DNA from 3 places in the Limimaricola variabilis genome. Region 1 is predicted to be linked to each of the others. Evidence: riboswitches for the same ligand, from Rfam matches in the RefSeq annotation. Region 1 holds a riboswitch; each other region holds the start of a gene.
The links. Region 1 has a riboswitch for thiamine pyrophosphate ahead of thiD (bifunctional hydroxymethylpyrimidine kinase/phosphomethylpyrimidine kinase). Riboswitches for the same ligand answer to the same signal wherever they lie in the genome.
Positions count from the first base shown of each region.

Region 1 (7,735 bases):
TTCTCGACGCCCTGCCGCTCCCATTTCATCTTCTTGAGGATGGTCGGCCAGACCGGCCCCAGAGCGACGTAATCGGGCCCAAGCGACAGCGCCCGGTCGAGCTCCGCCCGGTCATGCGTGCTGATGCCGAGCCGCAGCCCGGCGCGGCGGATCGCGGGCATGTCGGCGGTGTCGAGATCCTCCTGCCCCAGATGCAGCCAGGCGCAGCCCGCCTCAATCGCCGCCTGCCAGTGGTCGTTGACCACCAGCACCGCGCCATGCGCGTCACAGAGCGCGCGGGCGCGGGCGATCTGCGCCGCGACCTCCCGCGGGTCGCGATCCTTGAGCCGAAGCTGCACCAGCCGCAGGCCGAGCGGCAGCATCCGCTCCAGCCACGAGACGTCGTCGAAGATCGGGTAGAACCGGTCGAGCTTCACAGGAACGCCTTTCCGATCAGCGGGGTGGAAGGCGCGGCCATGTCGCGCGGCTCCATCATCCCGGCTTCGTATCCCAGCCGCCCGGCCTCGATCGCGCGGGCAAAGCCCTCGGCCATCATGGCCGGGTCGCAGGCCTTGGCGACGGCGGTGTTCAGCAGCACCGCGTCGAAGCCCATCTCCATCGCCTCGGCCGCCTGGCTGGGCCGCCCGAGACCGGCATCGACCACCATCGGCACCTCCGGAAACTGCGCCCGCAGGCTGCGCAGCCCGTAGCGATTGGCGAGCCCGAGCCCGGTGCCGATCGGCGCGCCCCATGGCATCAGCACCCGGCAGCCGGCATCGAGCAGCTTCTCGGCCAGCACCAGGTCCTCGGTGGTGTAGGGAAACACCTCGAAGCCGTCAGCGCAAAGCTCGCGCGCCGCCTCGACGAGACCCCAAGGGTCGGGCTGCAGCGTGTCGGCATGGCCGATCACCTCGAGCTTGATCCAGCTGGTCCCGAACACCTCCCGCGCCATCCGCGCCGTCGTCACCGCCTCGCGCGCGGAATGGCAGCCAGCGGTGTTGGGCAGGAGCCGGACGCCGAGCCGGCGCACTAGTTCCCAGAAGGCGCCGCCATCGCCGCCCGCCGCCTCGCGGCGCAGCGACACCGTGGCGATGCCCGCGCCCGAACGGCGGAAGGCCTCGGCGAGGATCGCGGGCGAAGGGTATTGCGCGGTGCCGAGCATCAGCCGCGACGCGACCTCGGTGTCGTAGAACGTGACCATCTCAGCCTCCCTGCATCGGCGCGAGGATCTCGATCCGGTCGCCGGGGGCGAGCCGGGTCTCGGCCCGCGCGGCGGCGGGCACGAAGACCTCGTTATGCGCCGTCGCCACCGCCGCGCCGCCATGGCCGAGCGCCTCCAGCGCCGCGGCCAGCGTGTCGGCCTCGACCTCGCGGGCGCTGCCGTTAACCATGATCCTCATCGCATACCTCCGGTGTGATGCCGTCGCAGAGCCAGTCCGCCACCATCCGGGCCATCGCGGGCGCCAGAAGGAAACCGTGCCGGAACAGGCCGTTGACATGGATGACGCCGCCCCGCCGCCGAATCCGCGGCAGGTTGTCGGCAAAGGCCGGGCGGGCGTCGGCGCCGATCTCCAGCACCTCCGCCGCGCCGAAAGCCGGGTGCAGCGCATAGGCCGCGCTCAGCAGTTCGAGCACCGCCCGCGCCGTCGCCGGGCCGCGCCCCTCGCTCTCGATCTGGGTGGCGCCGAGCATGTAGAGCCCCTGCCCGCGCGGCACGATGTAGAGCGGGTGGCGCGGATGCAGCAGCCGCACCGGCCGGGTGATGTCGAGGTCGCGCAGCCGCAGCACGACCATCTCGCCGCGCACCCCGCGCAGATCCGGCAGCGCGTCGCGCGCCGCCAGCCCGCGACAGTCGATGTCGCCGGGGCCGGGCCGGGCCTCGCCGGTCTCGAAGACCACGCCCTGCGCCGCGAGCCGGGCGCGCAGCCTCGCCAGCGTCGCGCGCGGATCGAGATGCGCCTCCCCCGCGACATGCAGCCCGCGCCGCGCCTGCCCGGCGAGATCCGGCTCCAGCGCCGCGATGCCCTCGGCCTCGAGCGGCGCGCCCGGCACCCGCCGGGCAAAACGCGCGAGCTCGGCCCGATCGCGGTCGAGCGCCAGCACCAGCGTGCCACGCCGGATCACCCGCGCGCCCTGCCCCGCCCACCAATCGGCGGCGGCGCGGCCCAGACGCACCACCGGCTCCTCGGCCGTCTCGCCCTCGCAATCGGGCGCCAGCATGCCGCCGGCCCACCACGAACAGTGATGCGGCCCGGCCTGCCCCGCGCGGTCGATCACCGTGACCGCGCGGCCGCGGCCCGACAGCTCGGCCGCGACCGCGAGGCCCATCACCCCGCCGCCGATCACCCGGATCATCTCCGGCCCTCGTGGAAATGATCGACCGGGCCGTGGCCCGACCCGATGCCGAGCGCCGCGCCGCCGCGGATCGCCCCCTCGAGCCAGCGCCGGGCGCGCTCCAGCGCCGCCTCGGGCGGGCGCCCCAGCGCCATCAGCGCCGCCAGCGCCGCGGCGAGGCTGCAGCCGGTGCCATGGGTGGCGCGGGTGTCGATCCGCGGCCCGGCGGCCTCGATCACCCCGTGACGCGTCACCAACCGGTCGACGCAGCAGCCGCCCTGCGCATGGCCGCCCTTCATCAACACCGCGCCCGCACCGAGGTCGAGCAGCATCCGCCCCTGCGCCGCGATCTCCTCGGCGCTCGCGGCCTGCGCCCGGCCGGTGAGCCGCGCCGCCTCGGGCAGGTTCGGCGTCAGCAGCGTCGCGCGCGGGATCAGCCTTGCACTCAGCGCCGCCACCGCCGCGTCGTCGATCAGCGCGTCGCCTGAGGTCGCCACCATGACCGGGTCGAGCACCACCGGCCCGGCAGGATCGCCAAGCGCGTCGGCCACCGCCTCGACGGTCTCGGCGCGGCCCAGCATGCCGATCTTGATGGCGTCGGGCGGTATGTCCTCCAGCACCGCGGCGATCTGCGCCGCGACCATCTCGGGCGCGACATGCGCCACGCCGGTCACGCCGCGGGTGTTCTGCGCGGTGATCGCGGTGATTGCCGAAGTGCCATAGACGCCGAAGGCGGCGAAGGTCTTGAGGTCGGCCTGGATGCCCGCCCCGCCGCCGCTGTCGGATCCCGCGATGGTCAGGGCCGTCTTGACGCGCATCTCGCTCCCCCTTTCCGGCGGGGGTGCGGACGGACTCCGGGCGCATCTGTCCCGGGTCGCGTCTCCGTTCCCTCCGCCGGTGCTAACCGGATCAGGTTCGATGGGTCGGCTTTCGCCTCTCAGCCCTCACGGGCACCCCAACGGATTCGAGCGCGACGTTAGCCGGGCGTCCCGGTTGACGCAAGGGAGGGGGCTCCGCCCCCGGGCCTCGCGGCCCTCCCCCGGCGTATTTGGGGAATGGTGAAGGGGATCAGCGCTCCCCTTCGAAGCGGTAGATCGCGAGGCCGCGCTCGCTTTCGTCGATCTCGAGCCTGCGGTTCACCGGCGCGTGGGCGCGGCTGGCGCAGTTCGGCCGCTCGCACAGGTAGCAGTTGATGCCGATCCCGGTGGGCGTGATCCGGTCGAGATCGAGCCCCTCGGCATGGGCGAGGCGCGGCGCGTAGGCGACGTCGCATCCCAGACCGATAGCCAGTCGCGTGGCCGGCGCGCCGAGCGTGCCGCCATGCCGGGTGACGGTGCGCGCGATCGAGAAGTAGCGCGCCCCGTCGGGCATCGAAATCAGCTGCGTCTGCACCCGGTCGGGCGCCTCGAAGGCGGCGTGGATGTTCCACAGAGGACAGGTCCCGCCGAAGGAGGAGAAGGGGAATCGCCCGGCGCTGAACCGCTTGGAGATGTTGCCCGCCTGGTCGACCCGCACGAAGAAGAACGGGATGCCGCGCGCGCCCTCGCGCTGCAGCGTGGTCAGCCGGTGCGCCACCTGCTCGTAGCTGGTGCCGAAGCGGTGACCGAGGAGCTCGACGTCGTAGCGCGCCGCCTCGCAGGCCGCGAGGAACCGTCCGTAAGGCATCAGAAGGGCTGCGGCGAAGTAGTTGGCGAGCGTCACCCGCGCCAGCGCCAGCGCCGAGGGGTCGCTCAGCCCGGAGGCCGCGATCTCGTCGGCGATCTCCTGCCCCCGCTCCAGCCGGGCCAGCAGCACCGCCATCTGGAAGCGGCGACTCGGCTGGGCGAGAAGCTCGGACAGCCGCAGCTCGCTGCGATGCGCGACGTGCTGGCGCAGCCGCCCGGCCATCACCTCCGAGGGCAGGATCCGCACCCGGATGCCATGCGCGCGCAGCCGCTCGGTCAGCGCGACATGCGGCTCCGAGCGGTGCAGCTGCATCTCTTCGGCGGTGGCCTCGGCGGCGCGGTCGAGCGCGTCGACATGGTTGCGCCGCTCGAACAGCCAGGCCCGCACCGCCTGCACCGCGCGCGAGCCCTCCTCGAGCACCTCGACCTTGTCGCGGTCGGCGAGCGGGTTGGCGTCGGTCTGGCGCGCCAGCACCAGCTGCCGGTAGCGGTCGTGCAGCCGGACGAGCGCGGCGGCGACGTTCGGCGCCGCCGACAGCGCCTGCTCGATCTCGACCCGGCCGACATCCGCCTCCAGCGCCGGATCCTTGAGCGCCGCGGTCAGGTCGGCGGCGAGCTGCGCGTCGGTCTCGGGGGCCAGTTCGCTGACATTGATGTCGAAGGCTTCGGCCAGCCGCATCAGCAGCTTGGCCGATGCCGGGCGCTGGTTGCCCTCCATCAGCGTGACATAGCTGGCCGAGACGCCGAGCCGGCCGGCCATTTCGGCCTGTGTCAGCCCGAGCGAGACGCGCAGCGCCTTGAGCCGGGGGCCGATCAGGAGTTTTTCGCCGCGATCGCTCATTTCATGACTAACAATGTTTCACCAATCCCGCTGACATAACTTACAAGATTACCCGTTCGCAACAAAATTATGCTGCACCCGCGTCATGACCACACTAACCTTACAGACAGCAAGGCACCGATCCTCCCTTCGGCGCCACAACTGGAAAGGTCACGCAGATGCCTCTCGATCTCGTCCCCGCCCCCGCAGCGCCCAAGCCGGTCCTGCTGCGCGACGTGCCGGGCGCCGACCGCGTCCTGACCGACGACGCGCTGGCCCTCGCCGCCGAACTGCAGACCCGCTTCAACCCCAAGATGCAGGCGCTCTCGGTCGCCCGCGACCGCCGTCAGGAACGCGCCGACGAAGGCCGGCTGCCCGATTATCTCGAGGAGACCACCGGCATCCGCAAGGGCGTCTGGTCCTGCGCCGCCGCGCCCGAGAGCCTGCGCGACCGCAGGCTCTGCCTCGCCGCCGCCGCCGAGGCGGGCGCGCTGGCCCAGGCCCGTGCCGCCGGGGCCTCGGCGCTGCTCATCGATCTCGACGAGGCGACCGCGCCGGGCTTTGCCAACCTCGTCGCCGGCATCGCCGCGCTGGCCGAGGCGCCCGACGACCACACGCCGATGCTGATCCGCACCCGGCCGCTGGAGCGCGACGAACCGGCGCTGCTGATCGGCGGCCACCCGGTCTCGGCCGGGCTGTTCGACCTGGCGCTGATCATCGCCCATCTGGCGACGCCGCTCGCGGCCCGCGACATGGGGCCGAACCTGCAGCTCGGCGGCATCGACGGCCACCGCGAGGCGCGGCTGTGGAGCGAAATCCTCGCCCTCGCCGAGGAGCGGGCCGGGCTGGCGCCGAACACGATCCGGGTCGAGGTCTCGCTCGAGACCGTCACCGCCGGCTTCGAGATGGACGAGATCCTGTGGGAGCTGCGCGACCGCGCGATCGGCCTGACCATGCGCCGCGCGCCGCTCACCGCCTCCTATCTGCGGTTGATGCGGTCCCATCCCGACGCCGTGCTGCCCGCGCTGCTCGACCCCGAGGCGGCGTTCCTGGGCACCTGCGCGGCGCGGATGGTCAAGGTCGCCCACCGCCGCGGCACCCATGCCATCGCCGAGGCGCCCGAAGGCAGCGACCCCGCCACCCTGCGCCGGCCGCTCGACGAGGGCTGCGACGGGCTGCGAATCGACGGCCCCGACCGGATCGCGGTGGCGCGCGAGGCGATCGCCCGCGCCCTGCCCGGTGCTCACCAGATCGGACGCCCGCGCCAGTATTTCCGGATCAGCCCCGAGATGCTGCTCAAGCCGCATGCCGGGCCGGTCACCGAGCAGGGCCTGCGCGCGACGGTGCATGTCGCCATCGCGGCGCTGGCCGCCTGGATTGCCGGGCGCGGCCCGGTCCGGATCGGCGACAGCCTGCACGGTCTCGCCTCCGCCGATCTCGCCCGCGCCCGGCTCGGCCAGTGGCTGGCGCATGGCGCCATGGTCGAGATGGAGGGCGGCGACTCGCGCCGCATGACCGCCGACTGGCTCGCCGCGCTGATCCACGAGGAGATCGTGAGCCTGGTCGAGTGGCTGGGACCGCACAGCTTCCATCGCGGACGCTACGCCTCGGCCGCCCGGATCGTCCAGGAATCGGCCTGCGCCAGCCCGCAGCCGGACCACGTCGCGCGCCTCGCCGCGCCGCTGCTCGACACGCTCGACTGACATCCCGCCGGGGGCCCGGCCCCCGGCACCTCCCCCCTTTCCATCCGAAGGACCGACCGACCATGACCGACATGACCCCGACCCGCCGCAAGAGCTATGCCGAGCGCCGCGCCGCGCTGCAGGCCCGCTTCCCGAAGGGGAGCGCCCCCGGCGGCGTCGCCATCGACGACATCCTGCAACTGCAGATGCAGAACACCTACAACACCCATCTCGAGATCGCCCGCGAGATGGCGAAGGTGATGCGCGCCGACATGGCCGCCTATGACGCCGACCCCGAGCATTTCACCCAGAGCCTCGGCTGCTGGTCGGGCTTCCACGCCCAGCAGATGATCCGTTCGGTCAAGCGGCTGCGCGGCACCACCAAGGGTGCCTACGTCTATCTCTCCGGCTGGATGGTCGCGGGCCTGCGCAACCGCTGGGGCCACCTGCCCGACCAGTCGATGCATGAAAAGACCGCCGTGGCCGACCTGATCGAGGAGATCTACGTCTCGCTGCGCCAGGCCGACGAGGTCGAGCTCAACGACCTGTTCCGTGCCCTCGACAAGGCGCGCGAGAGCGGCGACGCCCAGGCCGAGCGTGACGCCGTCACCGCGATCGACAATTTCGAGAGCCACGTCGTGCCGATCGTCGCCGATATCGACGCGGGCTTCGGCAACGAGCACGCGACCTACCTGCTCGCCAAGGAGCTGATCAAGGCCGGCGCCTGCTGCCTGCAGATCGAGAACCAGGTCTCCGACGCCAAGCAATGCGGCCATCAGGACGGCAAGGTCACGGTCCCGCGCGAGGATTTCATCGAGAAGCTGCGCGCCTGCCGCATGGCCTTCGAGGAGCTGGGCGTTACTGAGGGCGTGATCGTCGCCCGCACCGACAGCCTCGGGGCGGGGCTGACCCAGAAGCTTCCGGTGAGCCAGGCACCGGGCGACCACGCCTCCGAATACCTCAAGTGGATCGAGACCGAGAGCTTCGACGGCCAGCCTTCCGAGGGCGAGATCGCGCTGTGGCGCGACGGTGGCTGGGCCAAGCCCGCGCGCCTGCCCAACGGCCTCGTGCGCTTCAAGGAGGGCACCGGCCGGGCCCGGGTCATCGAGGATTGCGTGGCCTCGCTCAATGATGGCGGTGCGGACCTGATCTGGATCGAGACCGACACCCCCAACGTCGCCGAGATCGCGGGCATGGTCGCCGAGATCCGCGAGAAGGCGCCCCACGCCAAGCTGGTCTACAACAACTCGCCCTCC
Region 1 covers NZ_CP139694.1:185,099-192,833, forward strand. The annotation lists gene T8T21_RS19265 (thiamine phosphate synthase) at 1-416, opposite strand, end outside; gene T8T21_RS19270 (thiazole synthase) at 413-1,180, opposite strand; gene thiS (sulfur carrier protein ThiS) at 1,182-1,379, opposite strand; gene T8T21_RS19280 (FAD-dependent oxidoreductase) at 1,363-2,334, opposite strand; gene thiD (bifunctional hydroxymethylpyrimidine kinase/phosphomethylpyrimidine kinase) at 2,331-3,131, opposite strand; TPP riboswitch at 3,183-3,281, opposite strand; gene T8T21_RS19290 (helix-turn-helix domain-containing protein) at 3,382-4,818, opposite strand; gene T8T21_RS19295 (aldolase/citrate lyase/malate synthase family protein) at 4,977-6,500, shown strand; gene T8T21_RS19300 (isocitrate lyase) at 6,572-7,735, shown strand, end outside.

Region 2 (7,735 bases), on a different replicon from region 1:
GACCCGCGCGCTGGTCCGCGAACTGCCGGTCGAGGACGGCGCGGTGATGCCCGCCGGGCTGGTGGCGCGGATCGCGCTGGTCGAGCGCCATCGCGGCACTGGCGGGGTCGTGAACGGCTTCGTCGAGGGCTTCGGCTACGAGGGACGAATGGCGATCGCCTCCACCGTCGCGCATGACAGCCACCACATGATCGTCGTCGGCACCGATGCCGAGATGATGGCCCGGGCCGCGAACCGGCTGGGCGAGGTCGGCGGCGGCGTCACGGTCTGGCGCGACGGCGCCGAACAGGCGCTGGTGCGGCTGCCGATCGCGGGGCTGATGTCGGACGCCCCGGCGCGTGACGTCGCGGCCTCGGCCGATGGCATGGTCGCGGCGATGCGCGACGCTGGCTGCACCCTCAACAATGCCTACATGCAGCATTCGCTGCTCGCGCTCGTGGTGATACCCGAGCTGCGCATATCGGATCTCGGGCTGGTGGACGTCACCCGCTTCGAGATTACGACACCATTCGAGGGACAGGACTGAACGAGATGGAGAAGACGCTGAAGATCGAAACGCCGCAAATCCCCGCCGCCGAGGCCTTTACCGATCCCGAGGCGGCGCTCGCCCGCCTCAAGGAGATCTACCAGGCCGCCACGCGGTTCCTGTGCGAGAAATTCACCGAGACGCTGAAGGGCGGCGTGCCGGAAACGCGCTACCGCGCCTTTTATCCCGAGATCCGCTTTTCCACTGCGACCTTCGCCCAGGCCGACAGCCGATTGAGCTTCGGCCATGTCGCCGAGCCGGGCACCTATTCCACCACGGTGACGCGGCCCGAATTGTTCGGGAATTACCTCAAGCAGCAGATGCGCCTGCTGATTGAGAACCACGGCGTGCCGGTGGTGATCGGCGCCTCCGAGACGCCGATGCCGGTGCATTTCGCGGTGGCCAACGATTCCTCCGTGACGGTGCCGCAGGACGGCGCAATGGATTTCCACCTGCGCGACGTGTTCGACGTGCCGGATCTCTCGACCACCCATGACGACATCGTCAACGGCAACGGCTTCACCTATCCCGACGGGGCACGCCCGCTGGCCCCCTTCACGGCGCAGCGCATCGACTATTCACTGGCCCGGCTCGCGCACTACACCGCGACCGATCCCCAGCATTTCCAGAACCACGTGCTGTTCACCAACTACCAGTTCTATGTTGAGGAATTCGAGGCCTACGCCCGCCACGTGCTGGCCGATCCCGACAGCGGCTACGAGGCCTTCGTCGGCCCCGGCAACCAGCGGATCACCGACCCGGAAGGGGTGATGCACATCCCCGCCAAGATGCCGCAGATGCCGACCTATCACCTGACCCGCGCGAACGGGCAGGGGATCACGCTGGTCAATATCGGCGTCGGCCCGTCGAACGCCAAGACCGCGACCGACCACATCGCCGTGCTGCGTCCGCATGCCTGGCTGATGGTCGGCCACTGCGCCGGTCTGCGCAACAGCCAGAGGCTGGGCGATTTCGTGCTGGCGCATGGCTATCTGCGCGAGGACCACGTGCTCGACGACGACCTGCCGGTCTGGGTGCCGATCCCGGCGCTGGCCGAGATCCAGATCGCGCTCGAGGATGCTGTGGCGCAGGTCACCGCGCTCGAGGGCTACGATCTCAAGCGGATCATGCGCACTGGCACCGTGGCGACCATCGACAACCGCAACTGGGAGCTGCGCGACCAGTCCGGTCCGGTGCAGCGCCTCAGCCAGTCACGCGCCGTGGCGCTCGACATGGAAAGCGCCACCATCGCGGCCAACGGCTTTCGCTTCCGGGTGCCCTACGGCACCCTGCTGTGCGTCTCCGACAAGCCGCTGCATGGCGAGTTGAAGCTGCCCGGCATGGCCTCGGATTTCTACAAGACGCAGGTCGCGCGCCACCTGATGATCGGGATCCGGGCGATGGAACGGCTGCGCGAGATGCCGCTCGAACGCATCCATAGCCGCAAACTGCGTAGCTTCGAAGAGACGGCCTTCCTCTGAAACCTGCCGATACCGCAAGGAAACAGCGGTTTTTGCTTGCAATGACGTTTGTTTCATTGTGGGTCTAGGCAACACGCCGCCCCAGAGCGGTGCAAGGACAAGCCCCGAGCGGGCTGTGGCAAGGAGACCTCGAATGGCCAAACCGATGACCAAGGCGCAGCTCGTCAGCGCCATCGCCGACGAGACCGGCGGCGACAAGAAGACCGCCGGCGCCCATCTGGACGCGCTGGTCGCCATCATCACCCGCGAAGTTTCGCAGGGCGGCGCCGTGACCCTGCCGAATGTCGGCAAGATCTACTGCCGCGAGCGCCCCGAGCGCATGGTCCGCAACCCGGCCACCGGCGAGCAGATCAAGAAAGACGCCGACAAGGTGGTCAAGATGACCATCGCCAAGGCGCTCAAGGACAGCGTCAACGAAGAGTGACGCGCTGCCGGCCGCGCTTGCGGTCCGGAGGAATTCGAGAAAGGGTCGCCCCCGGGGCGGCCCTTTTTCGTTTGTTCAGGAGATGTGTCGATGGATGTGAGGTCACTGGGTCTGGGCTTGGCATTCGCCCTGATGTGGTCCTCGGCCTTCACCTCGGCGCGAGTGATCGTGGCCCATGCGCCGCCGCTGACGGCGCTGACCGCGCGTTTTCTCGCTTCGGGGGTGGTCGCCATCGGCATCGCGCTGGCGCTGCGCCAGACCGCGCGGCTCAGCCGGAGCCAGTGGCGCGGGGTGGTGGTGTTCGGCCTGTGCCAGAACGCGCTCTATCTCGGCCTCAACTTCGTGGCGATGCAGTCGATCGGTGCTTCGGTCGCCTCGATCATCGCCTCGACCATGCCGCTTCTGGTGGCGCTGATCGGTTGGGTCCTGCTGCGCGACCGGCTGCCGCGGCTGGCCGCGATCGGTCTCGTCGCGGGCTTCGGAGGCGTCGCGATCATCATGGGCGGACGCATGGCGGGCGGTCTCGACCTCTTTGCCGTGGGGCTGTGCGTGGTCGCGGCGCTGGCGCTGGCGGCGGCGACGCTGGCGGTGCGTGGTGCTGCGGCGGGCGGCAACCTGATGATGGTGGTCGGGCTGCAGATGCTGGTCGGCGCGGCGGCGCTGCTGCCGCCGGCGGTGCTGCTCGAGAGCTGGCAGGTCGACTGGAACTGGGCGTTGGTGGTGGCCTTCGCCTACACCGTGCTGGTGCCCGGCGTGCTGGCGACGCTGGTCTGGTTCGTGCTGGTCGGCCGGATCGGCGCGGTCAAGGCGGCGACCTTCCATTTCCTCAACCCGGTCTTCGGCGTGCTGATCGCCGCCCTCCTGCTCGGCGAGGCGCTGGGCGCGCTGGATGCGCTGGGCGTGGCAGTGGTGGCGGCAGGGATCCTCGCGGTGCAGACGGCGCGCCGCGCCTCGGCCAAAACCGGCGCATCGGCGCCGGCGGCGGAACAGCCGGGCCAAGCTGTCGGTTTTATCCCCGAGACAGCACAGGAGGACGTCATGTTCGACTATAGCGACAGCCATTCCACGATCTCGTCGGATCGCGTGAACGGCACCGAGGTCTACGGCGCCGGTGGCGAGAAGATCGGCCATATCGACCACCTCGTGATCGACAAGAAATCCGGCAAGATCACCTATGCGGTAATGGGGTTCGGCGGCTTCCTCGGCATGGGCGAGGAGCATCACCCGATTCCCTGGGCCAAGCTGGAATACGACACCGCCCTCGGCGGCTACCGCACCGACATCACCGAGAGCCAGCTCCAGGGGGCGCCGGAGCGGCCCGAGCGCTGGTACGAGGACCGGCGTTGGGAAGAGGCGACCTACGCCCATTACGGCGCGCCCTATTACTGGATCTGAGCCGCGAGAGCGCGCAAGAAAGAAGGCCGCCGGGGGGAGTGCCCCGGCGGCCTTTCTTCGTCGCTGAGCGGTAGCCTCAACCGATGCGGCCGCGATGGCCCCCGGTCTGGCCCCGGTCGAGCAGATAGTGATCGAGCAGCACGCAGGCCATCATCGCCTCGGCCACCGGTACGGCGCGAATGCCGACGCAGGGGTCGTGGCGGCCCTTGGTGATGACTTCGGTCGGGCTGCCGTCCAGCTTGATCGACTTGCGCGGGCTCAGGATCGAAGAGGTGGGCTTTACCGCAAAGCGCACCACCACGTCCTGCCCCGAGCTGATCCCGCCGAGGATGCCGCCCGCATGGTTGGAGCCGTATTCGGGGCCGTTTTCGCCCATGAAGATCTCGTCGGCATTGTCGCGCCCGGTCAGCGCCGCCGCCGCCATGCCCTCGCCGATCTCGACCCCCTTCACGGCGTTGATCGACATCATCGCCGCCGCCAGGTCGGTGTCGAGCTTGCCATAGACCGGCGCCCCGAGCCCGGCGGGCACGCCGGAGGCCACCACCTCGATCATCGCGCCGACCGAATTGTGGTCCTTGCGCAGCGCGTCGAGATAGTCGGCCCATTCGCCCGCCGCCTGCGCGTCGGGGCACCAGAAATCGTTGCGGGCGATCTCCTCCATGTCGATCTTCGCGCGGTCGATCTTCTTCTCGCCCATCTGCACCATGTAGCCGGTGATTTTCAGGCCCGGCAATGCAGCCTTGAGCGCGGCCCGCGCCACGCCGCCCGCTGCCACCCGCGCGGCGGTCTCGCGCGCGCTCGACCGCCCGCCGCCGCGATAGTCGCGCAGCCCGTATTTCAGGTGATAGGCGATGTCGGCATGGCCGGGGCGGAAGGTCTCGGCGATGTCGCCGTAATCCTTGGAGCGCTGGTCGGTGTTGCGGATCATCAGCTGGATCGGCGTGCCGGTGGCGCGGCCGTCGAACACGCCCGACAGGATCTCCACCGCGTCGGGCTCGCGCCGCTGCGTGGTGTGCTTGTTCTGGCCGGGGCGGCGCTTGTCGAGCCAGACCTGCAGGTCCTCCTCGCGGATCTCCACCCCCGGCGGGCAGCCATCGACCGTGGCGCCAAGCGCGGGCCCGTGGCTTTCGCCCCATGTGGTGACGCGGAACAGGTGGCCGAAGCTGTTGAGGGACATGCGCGCTCTCCTTGATCGCGCCGGTCTTAGCGCGGGCGGACGGCTGGGGAAAGGCCACGGGGCTTGCGCGCCGCGCCCGATGCCCTAATGTCCGCCCCACCTCGGGGGGCCACTGGCTGAGATGCGCATCGCGCGGACCCGTTGAACCTGAACCGGATCACACCGGCGGAGGGAAGGTGACGGGACATCGCTCCGCCTTTGCTCTGCCCGCATCGGAGGATGACCATGCACCATCGCCTGATCGCGGGTCTCGCCCTCGCGCTCGTCGCCTCGCCGGCGGTCGCGCAGGACCGGACCCTTACCGTCTACGCACCCGACTACTTCGCCTCCGAATGGGGCCCCGGCCCCGCCATCAAGGAGGCCTTCGAGGCCGAGTGCGACTGCACGATCGACTACCAGACCGGCGACCTGCTGCCGCGGCTCAAGCTCGAGGGCGCGCGCGCCGAGGCCGACGTGGCCATCGGATTTGATTCGACCGAGATGAAGCAGGCCCGCGAGACCGGGCTCTTCGCGCCGCACGGCGTCGACACCGGCGCGCTGACCCTGCCGATCGACTGGGATGACGAGGTCTTCCTGCCCTTCGACTGGTCCTACCTCGCCTTCGTCTACGACAACGAGGCGCTCGAGAAGGTGCCCGGCAGCTTCGAGGAGCTGGTCGCGGCCTCCGACGATCTGCGCATCGCGATCCAGGATCCGCGCAGCTCGGTTTCGGGCCTGTCGCTGGCGCTCTGGGCCGAAGAGGTGTTCGGTGACGAGGTCGAGGCCAAGTGGGCGAAGCTCGCGCCCAAGATCACCACGGTGACGCCGGGCTGGTCCGAGGCCTACGGTCTCTTCACCGAGGGCGAGGTCGACATGGTGCTGTCCTACACCACCTCGCCCGCCTACCACGCGATCGCCGAGGAGGACGACACCGTATCGGCGGCGATCTTCGAGGAAGGTCACTACATGACCATCGAGCTGGCCGCCCGTCTCGCCGGCAGCGAAGAGCCCGAGCTGGCCAAGCAGTTCATGCAGTTCGTGGTCAGCCCCGAGTTCCAGTCGCTGATCCCGACCTCGAACTGGTCCTACCCCTCGGCGCTGCCGCAGGCCGAATGGCCGGAAGGCTTCCAGGCGATCGCCATGCCCGAAAAGGCGATCTGGCTGCCCGAGGACGAAGCCGACGCCAAGCGCGACGCAGCGATCGAGGCATGGCGGCAGGGGCTGTCGCAATAACGCGCGGCATGCGTTGGCCTGGCGGCATCGCCGCCGGGCTGGTGATCGCGCTGACGCTGGGAACGCTCGGGGCGGTAGCTTGGCGAGCGGGATTCGCGCTGCGTCTCGGCCCCGCCGACTTGGCCGCGATCCGGTTCACGGTCTGGCAGGCGGCGCTCTCGGCGGCCCTGTCGGTGATGCTCGCCGTGCCGGTGGCGCGAGCGCTGGCGCGACGGCGCTTCTTCGGGCGCGCGGCGCTGGTCACGCTTCTCGGCGCGCCCTTCATCCTGCCGGTGATCGTCGCGGTGATCGGCCTGATCGGCGTGTTCGGACGCGGCGGGCTTCTCAACGACGCGCTGGCGCTGTTCGGGCTGGGCCCGGTCTCGGTCTATGGATGGCACGGCGTGGTGCTGGCGCATGTGTTCTTCAACCTGCCGCTGGCGGTCCGGCTGATCCTGCAGGGCTGGCTGGCGATCCCGGCGGAGCGTTTCCGCCTCGCCGCCTCGCTCGGCGCGCCGGTCGGACGGCTGCTCGAATGGCCGATGCTGCGCGCCGTGGCGCCGGGGGCCTTTGCTGTCATCTTTCTGATCTGCCTGACCAGCTTCGCCGTGGCGCTGACGCTGGGCGGCGGACCGCGGGCGACGACGGTCGAGTTGGCGATCTACCAGGCGGTGCGATTCGATTTCGATCTCGGCCGCGCAGCGATGCTCGCGGTGGTGCAGTTCGGGCTTTGCGGCGCGGCGGCATTGGCCCTGCGGGCGGCGGGCGCGCCCGAAACACTGGGCGCCGGGCTCGACCGGGTGGTGGAACGCCACGAACCGGGCGGGCGGTTGATCGACACGCTCGCGGTGGCGCTCGCGGCGCTGTTCCTGATAGCCCCTCTGGCGATGATCGTGGGGCGTGGGCTGCCGGGGCTGCTCGAGCTGCCCACTGGCCTCTGGGCGGCAGCGGCGCGATCGGTCGCCGTGGCACTGGGGGCCACCGCGCTCACCCTGGTGATGGCGCTGGCCCTCGCGCTGCGGGGCGGAGCGCTGGCCCGGCTGTCCATGTTGCTGCCGCTCGCTGCGTCGGGCCTCGTGATGGGGACCGGGCTGTTCGTGGTCCTGCACCCGGTGGTCGCACCGCGCGACGTGGCGCTGGTCGTGACCATGCTGGTCAACGCGGTGATGGCGCTGCCCTTCGCGGCGCGGGTCCTCGCGCCCGCCGTGGCGCAGGCCGAGGCCGGGCATGGCCGGCTCGCCGACAGCCTTGGCCTGCACGGGCTGTCGCGACTGCGCTGGCTGATCCTGCCGCGCATCCGCCGGCCCCTGGGCTTTGCCGCCGGGCTCACCGCGGCGCTCTCGATGGGCGATCTCGGCGTGATCGCGCTTTTCGCGGGGGATGGGCAGGCAACCTTGCCGTTGTTGATGGTACGGCTGATGTCGGCCTACCGGATGGAGCAGGCGGCTGGCGTCGCGCTGGTCCTGCTGGCGATCAGCCTCGCGCTGTTCTGGACGTTCGACAGGGGAGGGCGCGTCGATGCTGCGGCTTGAGGGGCTGGA
Region 2 covers NZ_CP139691.1:2,137,674-2,145,408, reverse strand. The annotation lists gene T8T21_RS10655 (adenine deaminase) at 1-526, shown strand, start outside; gene T8T21_RS10650 (AMP nucleosidase) at 532-2,007, shown strand; gene T8T21_RS10645 (HU family DNA-binding protein) at 2,141-2,431, shown strand; partial or broken gene T8T21_RS10640 (DMT family transporter) at 2,522-3,376, shown strand; gene T8T21_RS10635 (PRC-barrel domain-containing protein) at 3,470-3,826, shown strand; gene aroC (chorismate synthase) at 3,903-5,003, opposite strand; TPP riboswitch at 5,096-5,194, shown strand; gene thiB (thiamine ABC transporter substrate binding subunit) at 5,229-6,215, shown strand; gene T8T21_RS10620 (thiamine/thiamine pyrophosphate ABC transporter permease ThiP) at 6,224-7,726, shown strand; gene T8T21_RS10615 (thiamine ABC transporter ATP-binding protein) at 7,713-7,735, shown strand, end outside.
Region 2: another riboswitch for thiamine pyrophosphate. It lies ahead of thiB (thiamine ABC transporter substrate binding subunit); the one in region 1 lies ahead of thiD (bifunctional hydroxymethylpyrimidine kinase/phosphomethylpyrimidine kinase).

Region 3 (7,735 bases), on a different replicon from region 1:
TTTCCCGCGCCGGACGCGCATGATTTCGCCAGCTATGCGCGGCTGCGCGACATGGCAGGCGACCTGGAGCGTCTGGCCGAGGTCGCCGGACGCGATGCGCCGGTCGATCTGCTGGCGGGGGCGGAGTGGTCCTTCGACTGGCAGGAACGGTTTCTCGCTGCTGCGGCGGCGCTGGGCCGCGCGGCGCGGGGACAGAACCGGGCGCTTGGCGGGCTCTGCGACCGGCTCGGCCTTGCGCCCGAGGCGGCGCGCATGACCGCGCGATGCAAGCTGCTGATGGGCCTCGTGCCGCTGGCGGTGGAGGACGCGCCGGATCTGTCGCGGCTGCCCGATCTGCCGCTGGCGGAGCTGGAGCGTGCGGTCGAGGCGCGCCGTGAGGCCGAGGCGGAGATGGCTTCCGCGCGCGGACGGCTGGCCGCCGACTATCCCGAAGATGTCGATACCCGGATCGACGTCTCGGCCCTCGATGCCGATTGGCGCGCCGCCGAGGCCGGGATTTGGCCGCTCTCGGCGCTGGCGCGGCGGCGCGTGCGCGGCGTGCTGCAGAGCCATGCGCGCTCCGGCACCGTCGATCCGGGCGGCGATCTCGACGCGCTGCACTGGCTTGCCCGCGCGCGGCGCACGCGCGACGCCTCGCCGCTGGCGCAGCTGCCGGGCGACCGGCTCGACGAAATGGTCGCGGCGCGGCGGGCGTTGGAGACGGCACTGGCCGGGCTCGCGGGTGAGGGGGTGGAGCCCGCGCGCCTCGGTGCGGTGCGGGCCGAGTTGATGCAGCCGGGAGCCGGGCCAGTGCGCGCGGGCCTGAAGGCGCTTGCCGAAGCCGATAGGGAGATGACGACGGCCCGCGAGGCCTTTGAGTCCTTGGGCGGGCGGGTGCCAGACGACGCGGCCCCCGCCGAACTGGCCAAGGCGCTGGACGCGCTGCAGAGCCAGGCCGCCAGGCTGGCGGACTGGACCCGTTGGGTGGCGCTGCGCCACAGGGCCGAGGTCGCAGGTCTCGGCCCGTTGATCGTGGCGATCGAGGCGGGGCGGCTCGACCGACCGGCTCGCGCCGCTTTCGAGGCCGCCTATGCCGCGTGGTGGTTGCCGCGGGCCATGGATGCCGACCCGCTGCTGCGCGACTTCGCGCATTGGGCGCAGGACGATCTCGTCGCCCGGTTCCGGATGCTCGACGCGCGCGCCGCCGCGCTCGCCTCGAACGAGGTGCTGCGCCGGATCGGTGGCGGTCTGCCCGCACGCGATGCCGTGCCGCGCGCCTCGGAACTGGGCGTGCTGCGCCACCAGCTCGGGCTCAAGCGGCCCTCCATGCCGATCCGGCAGCTGCTAGGCCAGATGCCCGAAAGCCTGCCGCGCCTGGCGCCCTGCGTGCTGATGTCGCCGCTCTCGGTCGCGCAGTACCTGCCGGCGGGCCAGCCGGCCTTCGACGTGGTGATCTTCGACGAGGCGAGCCAGATTACCACCTGGGACGCGATCGGCGCGATCGCCCGCGGCCGCCAAGCGATCGTGGTCGGCGACCCCAAGCAGCTGCCGCCGACCAATTTCTTCGGCCGCGCCGAGGAGGAGGACGATGAAGAGGACGTGGCGCTGCGCGACATGCCCTCGATCCTCGACGAGGTGGCGGCGTCGGGCGTGCCGGTGCGGCGGCTCGACTGGCACTACCGCTCGCGCGACGAGGCGCTGATCGCCTTCTCGAACCACTTCTACTATGACGGCGGCCTCGTCACCTTTCCCTCGCCCGGCGGCGCGGGCGACGCGTTGCGGCTGCACCGGGTCGACGGCCGATACGGCCGGGGGCGGGGACGCAGCAACGCGGAGGAGGCGCGCGCGGTCACCGCGATGTTGCGCGCGCGGCTCGCGGCCGAGCTGGAGCGTCCCGAGGCGGCGCGCCGCAGCTTCGGCGTGATCACCTTCAACGGCGATCAGCAGGCGCTCATCCTCGATCATCTCGACGCGCTGCGGCGCGACGCGCCCGAGCTGGAATGGTTCTTCGACGAGGCGCGCGAGGAGCCGGTGATCGTCAAGAACCTCGAGAACATCCAGGGCGACGAGCGCGACGTGATGCTGTTTTCGGTCACCTTCGGGCCTGATCTCGCGGGCAAGCTGTCGATGAATTTCGGCGCGCTCAACGCCGAAGGCGGCGAGCGGCGGCTCAACGTCGCGATCACCCGCGCGCGGCGCGAACTGCATGTCTTCGCCTCGCTGGGGGCGGGGGATATCGATCTGGGCCGATCGCGCGCGCGCGGCGTGGCCGATCTCAAAGCGTTCCTCGACTATGCCGAACGCGGTGCCGTGGCGCTGCCCGCGCGCGACGCGGGCAGCCTCGGCCCGGCCGAGAACCCGTTCGAGGAGGCGGTGGCGCGCAGCCTCGAGGCGCGGGGCTGGGAGGTCCGGACCCAGATCGGCGTCTCGGGCTTCCGCATCGACCTCGCGGTGGTGCATCCCGACCGGGGCGGCGCCTATCTGGCCGGGGTCGAATGCGACGGGGCAAGCTATCATTCCGCCGCCACCGCGCGCGACCGCGACCGGATCCGGCAATCGGTGCTGGAGGGGCTCGGCTGGCGGATCGAGCGGGTCTGGTCGACCGACTGGTTCCGTGCGCCCGCCCATGTCGCCGACCGGATCGACGGCCGGCTGCGCCAGATGCTCGCCGTCGATCGGGCGCAGGCCGAGACGGCGCGCCCGCGCCGGCTGGCGCTGCCGACACCGCAGGCTTGACCGGCGCGGCGCCACCTCCTAGCCATGGTCTGCGGCCGGTGTGACGGCGGGCGATGGCGTCGCCCCGACCCGTGGGCCGCATCCTGCAGATGTCCCGGACGCCCGGACCGCCGCGCCCATGCCGATGGGCGCGCATGTTGGGAGACGTCGATGATCCGACCCCGTTCCAAGAGCCCCGTCGCGCGGCCGCGCCGCGGTCCCAGCGGCGAGATCGGCACCGGCATGGCGCTGATGGTGGTGGCGATGGCGCTGCTGCCGGTGGGCGACACGCTGGCCAAGCTGCTGACCGGGGTGCTGCCACCGATGGAGGTGGTGGCCTGGCGCTTCGTGTTCCAACTCGCCGCGCTGTCGTTGCTGGCGCTGCTGCTGCGCCATCGGCTGCGCGGGCCGATCTTCTCGCCGCTGCTGGCGCTGTCAGGGCTCTGCGCGGTGGTCACCATGTCGGGCCTCGTGGCCGCCTTCGCTGTGATGCCCATCGCCACCGCCATCGCGGTGTTCTTCGTCGAGCCGTTGATCCTCGTGCTGCTGGCCGCGCCGCTCCTTGGGGAACGGATTGGGCCGCGCCGCTACGCCGCCGTTGCGGTCGGCTTTCTCGGCGCGCTGGTGGTGATCCGGCCCGGCCTCGACGGCTTCACCCCGGCGGCGCTGCTGCCGCTGGCCTCGGCCACCGGCTACGCGGTCAACGCGGTGATCCTGCGCCACGCGGCGCGCAGCCGTTCGGCGCTGACGATCCAAACCGGTGCCACGTTCTACGCCACCTTGATCTCGCTGTGCCTGCTCGCGCTGCTGACCGCCACGGGGCTGGTTGCGCCGCTCTCGGCCAGCGCGCCGGGCTGGGTCTGGGGCATGCTGCCGCTGGTGGGGATGCTGTCGGCCGCGACCTTCCTGATGATCGCCGAGGCGTTCCGCCGTGCCGAAGCAGGGCTGCTGGCGCCGTTCCAGTATCTGGAGATCGTCGGCGCGGTGGGCTTGGGCTTTGCGGTCTTCGGCGACCTGCCGGACGCGATGACGGCGCTGGGCACTGCCATCATTCTCGGCTCGGGCGCCTATGTGGTGCACCGCGAGCGGGCGGCCGGGCAGGGCGCGGCCGCCCAGACCGCGCCGCAGGGCTGAAGCCACGGGCCGGGGTGATCCCCGGCCCGGGCGCCCGCCCAGAGGGCGACGTCAGCTTTCGGCTTCGGGCAGGTAGAGCTCGCCTCCCTCCCGGAACTTCGCCGCCATCTTCTCCATGCCCTCCTTCTGCGCCTCGGCGCGGATGTCGTGGCTGATCCGCATCGAGCAGAACTTGGGCCCGCACATGGAGCAGAAATGCGCCGTCTTGTGCGCCGCCGCGGGCAGCGTCTCGTCATGCATCGAGCGGGCCGTGTCGGGATCGAGCGCGAGGTTGAACTGGTCTTCCCAGCGGAACTCGAACCGCGCCCGGCTCAGCGCGTCGTCGCGGATCTGCGCGCCCGGATGCCCCTTGGCGAGATCGGCGGCATGGGCCGCGATCTTGTAGGTGATGACGCCGGTCTTGACGTCGTCGCGGTCGGGCAGGCCGAGATGCTCCTTGGGCGTGACGTAGCACAGCATCGCGCAGCCGAACCAACCGATCATCGCCGCGCCGATGCCGGAGGTGATGTGGTCGTAGCCCGGCGCGATGTCGGTGGTGAGGGGTCCGAGCGTGTAGAAGGGCGCCTCGTCGCAGCAGGCCAGCTGCTTGTCCATGTTCTCCTTGATCTTGTGCATGGCGACGTGGCCGGGGCCCTCGATCATCACCTGGCAGTCATGCTTCCAGGCGATCTGGGTGAGTTCGCCCAGCGTCTCCAGCTCAGCGAACTGCGCGGCGTCGTTGGCGTCGGCGATCGAGCCGGGACGCAGCCCGTCGCCCAGGGAGAACGACACGTCGTAGCGGCGGCAGATCTCGCAGATCTCCTCGAAATGCTCGTAGAGGAAGCTTTCCTTGTGATGGTGCAGGCACCACTTCGCCATGATCGAGCCGCCGCGGCTGACGATGCCGGTGGTGCGCCCCACGGTGAGCGGCACGTGGTGCAGGCGCAGACCCGCATGGATGGTGAAGTAGTCGACGCCCTGCTCGGCCTGCTCGATCAGCGTGTCGCGGAACACCTCCCAGGTGAGGTCCTCGGCGATGCCGCCAACCTTCTCCAGCGCCTGGTAGAGCGGCACCGTGCCGATCGGTACCGGAGAGTTGCGGATGATCCAGTCGCGGATGTCGTGGATGTCGCGCCCCGTGGAGAGGTCCATCACCGTGTCGGCGCCCCAGCGGATCGCCCAGACCATCTTCTCGACCTCCTCCTCCATCGAGGAGGTGACCGCCGAGTTGCCGATATTGGCGTTGATCTTCACGAGGAAGTTGCGGCCGATCACCATCGGCTCGAGCTCGGGATGGTTGATGTTCGACGGGATGATGGCGCGGCCCCGGGCGATCTCGTCGCGCACGAATTCGGGCGTGACCTGGTCGGGAATCGCGGCACCGAAGCTTTCGCCGTCGCGCGCCCGCGCCAGCGCGGCGTCGCGGCCCATGTTCTCGCGGATTGCCGCGTATTCCATCTCCGCCGTGACGATGCCCGCGCGCGCATAGGCGAGCTGCGTGACGGCGCGGTCGCCGGTGGCACGGCGCGGCAAGTGGCGGGTCGGGAAGGGGCGCAGCCGGTCCGAGGCGGCGGCGCGGCCGTTATCCTCGGGGCGCGTGGTGCGGCCTTCGTAGCGCTCTGTATCGCCGCGCGCATCGATCCAGCTTTCGCGGTTCCGCGCGAGGCCCGCCGAGGTGTCGATTGCGGTCTCGGGGTCGGTATAGGGGCCCGAGCTGTCATAGACCCGGACATCCGGCTCGCCGGCGCTCGGGTGCAGGGCAATCTCGCGCATCGGCACCCGGATCTGGGCAAACAGGCGGCCCGGGACATGGATCTTGGTGGAGGCGGGCAGCGGGCCCGTGGTGACCTTGGGCAATTCGGGCGGGGTGGTGTTGATCGTCATGCGGCGTCCTCTCGCGTCGGTGACGATCCAGCATGACAGCGGGGGGGAGTTGCGGATTCGGGCAGGCATGTAGAACGCCCGAGGCCGCGCACCGTCCCTACGCCAGTATGAACTGGATCAGGTTCGAAGGGTCCGCGCGCGCGTGGGTCCAAAGGACCTCGCCCAGCGCCATCTCAGCCCCTTGCCGGGGCCCCCCTGGTGAAGTGCCGCCACCCTGCCGCCGGGTCAGTCGCCTGTCAAGCGCGTCGCGGGCGGGTTCTGCGCATCATCGCGGTCACCGCGCCGAAGTCGGGATGCGCCTCGATCTCGGACAGGTCGAGCCGGGCGCGCGGACGCCAGTTCGGATACTCGTCCATCGTGCCGGGCATGTTGGTCGGGGCCTGCGGTCCGACCATGTCCGCCAGCCGCACGCCGACCAGCGCCGCCGGCGTCTTTGAGAGGTAGCGATAGGCCGCGACCAGCACCGCGCGGGGCATGTCCTTCTGACGTGGCAGCCGGCCGCGCAGTGCCCCGGTGGCGCGCAGCGCGTCGAGCAGGGCCCGGCGCTCGCGGGTGCGCTCGCGGGCATGGGCGTCGCTGTCCTCCTCCCCCACGAGGCCGAGTTCGCGCCGCAGCGCGATGTCCTCGCCCGCCCACCAGCGCTCCAGCACCGGCAGGTCATGGGTCGACAGGCAGGCCAGCGCCCGGGCGCGGTATTCCTCGGGGCGCTTGAAGCGGTGACCGTCCTTTTCGAAGTAGAGGATTGAGTAGGACAGGATATTGGCCGCCTGCATCGCCTCGCGGAAGCCGTCGGGCACGAAGCCCAGATCCTCGCCGATCACCACCGCGCCCTTGTCGCGGCTTTCGGCCGCCAGGACGCGCAGCAATTCGTCGAAGGGATAGCGAAGATGCGCACCGGCGCTCGCCGGTTCGCCCTCGGGGATCAGGAAGAGCTGCCACAGCGCCATGGCATGATCGATCCTGAGCGCCCCGGCATGGGCGAGCTGCGCCGCGATCATGTCGCGGAAGGGCGCGAAGTCGCGGGCCTTGAGCGCGCCGGGGTTGAAGGCCGAGAGGCCCCAATACTGGCCGTCGGCCGCGAACATGTCGGGCGGGGCGCCGACCGCGAGATCGGTCATCTGGGCCGCGCCGTCGCCCCAGCGGGCCGAGCCGTCGGGCGCTTCGCCCACCGCGAGATCGAGATAGAGCCCGATCCGCATCCCCGCATCGATGGCGGCGCGCTGGGCGGCGTTGAGCTGGCGCGCCGCCTGCCATTGCAGCCAGAGGTGAAACCGGACCGCATCGGCCTCGTCGCGGGCAAAGGCGGCGACCGCGTCGCTTTCGGCGTCGCGCAGCGGCGCGGGCCAGTTCGCGAAACCCGCGCCATGCCCCTCGGCCGTCATCTTGAGCGACAGCGCCTCTAACAGCGCATGGCGGCGCAGCGCTTCGCCGCCGCGCGCGACGAAATCGTCGAACTCGGTCTCGTCGCCGTCGAAGGGGCGACGGTCATAGGCGTGTCGTAGCGCCGCGAGCTTGGCCGGCAGGACGGCGTCGTAATCCACCAGATCGCCGTCGCGCAGCGGGGCTGCGTCGATATCGGCCGGGTCGTGGCCGGGCAGATCGTCGAGCGCGACATAGGCCGGGTTGAGAAAGCTGCGGGTCGAGGGGAAGAACGGGCTGCGTCGCCCCGGATCGCCCCAGAACAGCGCGTGGAGCGGGTTCACCCCGAGAAAATCCGCTCCCGCGCGCGCCGCGATCCGCGCCATCTCGGCGAGGTCGCGGAAATCACCGATGCCGTGATTGCGCTCCGAGCGCAGCTCGTAGAGCTGGCAGAAGATCCCCCAGGACGGCGCGTCTTCGAGCCAGTTCGGAAAGTGGCAGACGCCGTCCTCGGGCACCCGCATCTCGGTCGGTGCCGGATCGCCCGAAATCGGCGCATCGGGATCGACGCCGATCTTGTTCAGGATCAGCCGCAGCGTGGCCTCCGGTACCGGCCGGGTGCCGCCATGCGGGTCGTCGTATTCTGTGGTGATCCCATGATGACGGGCGAGGGCGGCGAGGTCTG
Region 3 covers NZ_CP139691.1:414,256-421,990, forward strand. The annotation lists gene T8T21_RS02090 (DUF4011 domain-containing protein) at 1-2,715, shown strand, start outside; gene T8T21_RS02095 (DMT family transporter) at 2,866-3,828, shown strand; gene thiC (phosphomethylpyrimidine synthase ThiC) at 3,880-5,691, opposite strand; TPP riboswitch at 5,768-5,898, opposite strand; gene malQ (4-alpha-glucanotransferase) at 5,928-7,735, opposite strand, start outside.
Region 3: another riboswitch for thiamine pyrophosphate. It lies ahead of thiC (phosphomethylpyrimidine synthase ThiC); the one in region 1 lies ahead of thiD (bifunctional hydroxymethylpyrimidine kinase/phosphomethylpyrimidine kinase).